2 regions of the Amycolatopsis sp. NPDC114504 genome follow, and region 2 is predicted to be linked to the other one. Evidence: predicted binding sites of a transcription regulator. Region 2 holds the regulator's gene; the other holds the start of a gene.
What was found. Region 2 encodes HspR, which represses chaperone genes until heat shock. Its sites were predicted from a motif close to ANNTTGAGTNNNNNNNACTCAANNT; they were not measured.

Region 1: the regulator HspR is predicted to act here: its motif matches at 1,646-1,670, upstream of lon (endopeptidase La).

The regions. Positions count from the first base shown of each region.
Region 1 is NZ_JBVKDU010000002.1:613,140-616,545, reverse strand. Features, by position in the region: gene lon (endopeptidase La) at 1-1,631, opposite strand, end outside; gene ACZ7PG_RS14630 (SAM-dependent methyltransferase) at 1,732-2,586, opposite strand; gene ACZ7PG_RS14625 (GNAT family N-acetyltransferase) at 2,657-3,406, opposite strand, start outside.
Region 2 is NZ_JBVKDU010000002.1:1,473,098-1,476,503, reverse strand. Features, by position in the region: gene ACZ7PG_RS18955 (ABC-F family ATP-binding cassette domain-containing protein) at 1-1,022, shown strand, start outside; gene ACZ7PG_RS18950 (heat shock protein transcriptional repressor HspR) at 1,074-1,499, opposite strand; gene dnaJ (molecular chaperone DnaJ) at 1,505-2,677, opposite strand; gene grpE (nucleotide exchange factor GrpE) at 2,714-3,406, opposite strand, start outside.

The DNA.
Region 1 (3,406 bases), 860 kb from region 2:
TCGGCCGCGATCCGGCTGAACGCGGCGTCCGTCAGCACCACGTCCGCCGTGGCCAGGCCGGCTCGCTCCAGCTCGCGGGGGAGCAGGTGGTCGCGGGCGATGGTGACCTTCTCGTGCTCGGTGTAGCCGTCCAGCGTGACGAGCTCCATGCGGTCCAGCAGCGGGCCGGGGATGGTCTCGAGCGCGTTGGCCGTCGCCAGGAACACGACGTCGGACAGGTCCAGCTCGACCTCGAGGTAGTGGTCGCGGAACGTGTGGTTCTGCTCCGGGTCCAGCACTTCGAGCAGCGCCGCCGTCGGGTCGCCGCGGTAGTCGGCGCCGACCTTGTCGATCTCGTCGAGCAGCACGACCGGGTTCATCGAGCCGGCTTCCTTGATGGCACGGACGATCCGGCCGGGCAGCGCGCCGACGTAGGTGCGGCGGTGGCCGCGGATCTCCGCCTCGTCGCGGATGCCGCCCAGGGCGACCCGCACGAACTTGCGGCCCATCGCCTTCGCGACGGACTCACCCAGCGACGTCTTGCCGACCCCGGGAGGGCCCGCGAGGGCGAGCACGGCGCCGGACCGGCGTCCGCCGACCGGGCCGAGACCCGATTCCGCGCGACGCTTGCGCACGGCCAAGTACTCGATGATGCGTTCCTTGACGTCGTCGAGGCCGGCGTGGTCGGCGTCCAGCACGGCCCGCGCCGCGGCGATGTCGTAACTGTCCTCGGTGCGCTCGTTCCAGGGCAGCTCCAGGACGGTGTCCAGCCAGGTGCGGATCCAGCCGCCCTCGGGGGACTGCTCGGACGTGCGGTCCAGCTTGTCCACCTCGGCCAGCGCGGCCTTCTTGACGGCGTCAGGCAGTTCGGCGCCTTCGACGCGGGCGCGGTAGTCCGTCTCGTCAGTGGTGCCGTCGAGCTCGCCGAGCTCCTTGCGGATGGCCTCGAGCTGGCGGCGCAGCAGGAACTCCTTCTGCTGCTTCTCCATGCCCTCGGCGACGTCCTTGCGGATCGTGTCGGTCACCTCGAGCTCGGCGAGGTGCTCCTTGCTCCACTCGAGCGCCTTCTCCAGGCGTGCGCTGACGTCGAGCGCGGTCAGCAGCTCGAGCTTCTGCTCGGTGTCGAGGTACGGCGCGTTGCCGGACAGGTCGGCGACCGCCGAGGGGTCTTCGACCTGCTGGACGGCGTCGATCAGCTGCCAGCCGCCGCGCTGCTGGAGGACCGAGATGACGACGGCCTTGTACTCGGCCGCGAGCTGCGCGGTCCGGTCGTCCGTGGTCTCGGTGGCGTCTTCGGCGTGCACCCAGCGGGCGGCGCCGGGTCCGTCGGCCATCCGGCCGACGACCGCGCGGGAGGTGCCGCGCAGCAGGACGGCGGCCTTGCCGCCGGGCACGCGGCCGATGCGCTCGACCGTCGCGACGGTGCCGAACTCGGCGTATTCGCCGTGGACGCGCGGGACGATGAGGACCTCGGCCTTGGCGGTGCCGGTCGACCGGATGCCGGGGAACGACGCCTGGCTGGGCGTGTTGGCCTGGGCGGACTCCACCGCGGCTCGCGTCTCGGTGTCGGTGAGGTCGAGCGGGACGACCATGCCCGGCAGCACGACGTCGTCATCGAGCGGGAGCACGGGCAGGAGGCGGGTGTCGGACATGTGCACTCCTCGTGTAGTTGAGTCTGCCTAGCTCAACTCTCCGATGGGTGCGTTTGTTTCCGATGGTGCGTTCGCCCACAGCGATCAGGGAAACCGCAGGTCAGCGGCCTGGCTTCACTCCGATACCGCACCACGCGTACGGGCGGGCCTCCGCCTCCAGCGCGTTCAGCTTCCGGTCGGGCCGCCAGTCCGGCAGGTGCACGATGCCCGGTTCGAGCAGCGGCCAGTCGCCGAACAGCGGCTCGATCTCCTCGCGGTCGCGCAGCCACACCGGGTTGCTCGTCTTGCGGTACTGCTCGACGAACCAGCGCAGCCCGGCCAGGGTCTCGCCGGTCCCGTCGCCCTCGCTCATCTGCGAGATCGCGAGCCAGCTCCCGGGCGCGAGCTTGTCCCGGTACGCCTTGAGCAGGCCGATCGGGTCGTCGTCCGGCCCGACGAAGTGCAGCACCGCCATCATCATCAGGCAGACGGGCTTCGAGAAGTCGATGAGCCGCTTCGTCTCTTCGGCGCGCAGCACGGCCTTCGCGTCGCGCATGTCGGCCTGGACGATGCCCGCCCAGTCCGTCGCCGCCTCCTCTTCGAGGATCAGCGTCGCGTGCGCGACCGCGACCGGCTCGTAGTCGACGTACACGACCGTCGCGTCGTGGTCCTCGGGCAGCTCGGCCTCGACGACCTCGTGCACGTTGCCGGCCGTCGGGACGCCGGAGCCGAGGTCGATGAACTGCCGGATGCCGGCCCGCAGCGCCGCCCGCACCGCGCGGTTCATGAACTCGCGGTTCTGCTTCGAGCCGGGGCGCACCAGCGGCCACTGCTGCTCCATGCGCCGGCCGAACTCGCGGTCCACGGCCCAGTTCTGCGTGCCGCCCAGGTACCAGTCGTAGATCCGGGCCGCGGACGGCTTCTCGGTGTCGACGCCTTCGGGTGCTCTCGGCGCGGAATCCCGCTGATCGGTCACTTCCGGCTCCCCTCGCTGCTCCGGGAGCCAGCCTATAAGGACTCGAGACCAGGGGTAATCCGCCAGTCGTTCACCGAACGGCTGGTCGACGCTGCCAGTACGTCCACAGCGGGCGGTACCCCTGCGCGTACCAGAACGGCGTCGACAGCGGGTTCGCCGCCGCGTGGTGCAGGAGGACGACGTCGGCGCCCTCTTCGTCCAGGACGTGGTGGGCGTGGGTGGCGAGCGCGGTACCGACACCGGACGACCGCGCCTCCTTCGCGACGGCCAGCGACGACAGGTAGCCGACGCGGTCCGCCGCGACGCGGTCGCTGATCCAGCCGGTCTCGCCGGGGTGCTGGACGTTCACCATGCCGAGCGGACGGCCGTACAGCTCGGCGATCCACAGTGGCGGTTCCGGGCGGTTCAGCTGTTCGGCGAGGTCCTTGGCCATGATGTCCTCGACGCCCTTGCGCAGGTTGACCGTGCCGTACTGCGCGTCGAAGGAGTGCAGTTCGAGTCCCAGCGAGACGACGGTCTCGAGGTCGCCGGGCTCGGCGCGGCGGATCTTGACGCCGGGGGTGCCGCGCGGGCCCACCGGGTCCATCCGCTCGGCCGGGCGGACCGCGATCACGCGCAGCGGCGCGAAACCGTGGTGCAGCATTTCCCGCGTGCCGGCGGCGTCCCGGCTGGCGCGCGGGACGATCGCGGCGGTCTCGGTGTCGCCGCGCTCGGCGACCGCGCGCAGATGTTCATCCCATCGGGTGAGGAGGGCGTCGAGGGCGGCCGCGGGCTGCGGGCCGGCGAGCTGGAGGTCGAGCCGGTGCTCGGTCAGCGCCCG
Region 2 (3,406 bases):
TCCTGCTGCTCGACGAGCCCGGCAACCACCTCGACGCCGACGGCCTCGCATTTCTCACCGACCGCCTGCGCGGCCACGACGGCGGCGTCGCGCTGGTCAGCCACGACCGTGCGCTGCTCGGCGACGTCGCGACCGAGTTCCTCGACCTCGACCCCAGCCAGGACGGCAGTCCGCGCAGCTACGCGGGTGGCTACCAGGCCTGGCAGGACGGCCGCCGGCGCGACCGCGAACGTTGGGCGCAGGAGTTCGAGGAACAGCAGGACACGCACCGGCAGCTGACGCTCGCGGTGACGCAGGCGCGAGACCGGCTCAGCACCGGCTGGCGACCGGACAAGGGCACCGGACGGCACCAGCGCCAGTCCCGCGCGCCCGGCGTCGTCCAGGCGCTCAACCGGGAGCGGGCGGCGCTGGAGGCCCATCGCGTGACCGTGCCCGAGCCGCCGTTGTCGTTGCGGTGGCCCGATCTCGGCTCCGGCGCTCAAGCGCTGGTCCGCCTGCACGAAGTCGGCGTCGCCGGCCGTCTCGACGGCCCGGTGACGCTCTCCCTCGACCGCGGCGACCGGCTGCTCGTGACAGGAGAGAATGGCGCGGGCAAGTCGACGCTGCTGTCGGCGCTCGCCGGCGAGCTCACACCGACGACGGGGTCGGTCCGGCACCTGCCCGGCGCGAAGGTGGCCTTGATCGGCCAGGAAGTCCCGGCGTGGCCGGAAGAGCTCACCGCTCGCCGGCTGTTCGAGCGCGCGGGTGTCCCGGTTTCGGCCATGGGCCTGCTCGACTCGGAAGCCCTGCGGACACCGGTCGGCCGCATGTCCCAGGGGCAGCAGCGGCGGCTCGACCTGGCCCTGCGGCTGGCCGGACGCCCGGACGTCCTCGTCTTCGACGAGCCGACCAACCACCTGTCGGCGGTGCTCGTCGAGGAGCTGACCGAGGCTCTGCTCGAGACCCCGGCCGCGGTGGTCGTGGCGACGCACGACCGCCGGATGCTGGCGGATCTCGCGGCTTGGCCCCGGCTGGCCCTCTGACGCACGAAGGCCTCCCCGGTCACCCGGGGAGGCCTTCGGTACGTCGGAACGTCAGCGGCGCTTGGGACGCCAGACCACCATCGCGGTCTGCGGGTTGAGCGGCACCAGGTCCCGGCGGTAGGACGCGTGCGCCGCCGCCGCGGCCTGTTCGCCCGCGACGTAGGCCGCGGCCAGCTCTTCGGTCAGCTCCGCGAGCCGGGCCCGCAGCGCGTCGACCTGGTTTTCCAGCTCGATGATCCGCTTGATGCCGGCCAGGTTGACGCCGTCTTCCTGCGACAGGCGCTGGACTTCGCGCAGCAGCGCGATGTCCCGCATCGAGTAGCGCCGCCCGCCACCGGAAGTGCGGCCTGGGGAAACCAGGCCCTGCCGGTCGTAGGTGCGCAACGTCTGCGCGTGCATCCCGGCGAGCTGTGCCGCCACCGAGATGACGAACACCGGGGTCTCTTCGTCGCCTTCCTGAGGGATCCCGCCGAACATCCCACTCACCTGCCTTCGAGCAGCTCCGTGATCTCGGGCCGGGGGTCGTGCCCGGCCATCGACTCGGCGTACGCCTGCAGTGCTTCGCGCGCCTTGTCGTCCAGTTTGGCGGGAATCGCCGCGGTGAGGGTGACGAGAAGATCACCTTGCGAGCCGTCACGCTTGGCGATGCCCTTGCCGCGCACGCGCAGCACCCGTCCGCTGGCGGTACCCGGCGGCACCTTGAGCGAGACCTTGCCCTCGAGCGTCGGCACCGTGATCGTGGTGCCGAGCGTGAGTTCGGTGAAGTCGACCGGCACGGTGATCGTCAGGTCGAGCCCCTTGCGCCCGAACAGCGCGTGCGGGGCCACGTGCACCCGGACGTACAGATCGCCCGCCTGCGCGCCACCCCGGCCCGGCTCGCCCTGGCCGGCCAGCCGGATCCGCTGGTCGTCGTCGACGCCCGACGGGATCCGGACGGTCAGCGTGCGAGTCCGCGTGCTGACCCCTTCGCCGCCGCACTCGGGGCACGGGTCGTCGATGATCTGCCCGCGCCCGCGGCAGTCGCGGCACGGCTCCGAGAACGCGAACGCGCCCTGGCTGCGGCTGACCAGCCCGGACCCGGAACAGGTCGGGCAGGTCCGCGGCGAGGTGCCCGGCTTCGCGCCGTTGCCACCGCACGTCGAACAGGTCGCCGGGCTCGACAGCCGCAGCGGCAGGGTCGCGCCCTTGACCGCCTCGGTGAAGTCGATCCGGACGTCCGTCTCGACGTCGGCTCCGCGCTGCGGCCGGTTGGCCGTCGCGCCCGCCGTCGTGCGGCCGCGGCCGAACAGCCCGCCGAGGATGTCGCCGAGCCCGCCGAAACCGCCCTGCTGGTTGGCACCGGCCTGGCCGAAGATGTCGCCGACGTCGAAGCTGCCGGTACCGCCGCCACCGGGGAAGTTGAACCCGCCCCCGGCGCCGCCGAACAGCCGCCGCGCCTCGTCGTACTCCTTGCGCTTGCTCGCGTCGGAGAGCACGCCGTAGGCCTCGGAGACCGCCTTGAACTTCTGCTCCGCCTGCGCGTTGCCGGCGTTCGCGTCCGGGTGGTTCTCCTTGGCCAGCTTGCGGTAGGCCTTCTTGATCTCGTCCTGGGTGGCGTCGGAGGAGACGCCCAGTTCACGGTAGAAGTCCTTGCCGACCCATTCCCGAGCACTCATCGGGCGCCTCCTCCTTCCAGTCGAACCGGATGTTGCTTACTGCTGCTGGTCATCGAGTCCGCCGCCGAGCGGCAGCTCGCCACCGACGGGCGGGTGCTCCGCCGGGCCGCCTGGCTCGTGGTCGGTGACCCCGACCAGCGCCGCCCGCAGCACCCGGTCGCCGAAGCGGTAGCCGCGACGCATGACCACGGTCACCGTCGGGCCCGCCACCTCCGGCGAGGTGTTGTGCTGCACGGCCTCGTGCACGCTCGGGTCGAAGGCTTCGCCCTCGCTGCCGAACGACTCGAGCCCCGCGCGCTGCAGGCCGCTGATCAGCTTGTCGCCGACGGCCTTGAACGCCCCGGTGAGGTCGCCGTGCTGCTCGGCCCGCTCGAGGTCGTCGAGCAGCGGCAGCAGGTCGTTCACCACCGTCGCCTTGGCCCCGAGCACGACCGCCTCGCGGTCACGCTCGACCCGCTTGCGGTAGTTGGCGTACTCCGCCTGCAGGCGCTGGAGGTCGGCGGTGCGCTCGGCCAGCTCCTTCTCGACGTCGGAGAAAACCGACACCGAGTCGTCCACAATGGACTCGCCAAGCGAGGGGCCCGCGTGTTCCACGGGCGCGTCCTCCGGCTCCGGCGCGGCGTGGGCCGGACCGGGCGGGCGAACCTGCCCGGTCTGGGGGTCCACCCGCCGCCGATCCCGCACGACCACCGGCTCCTCGGGGCCGCGGCCCTGGTTCTCGGATTCGTC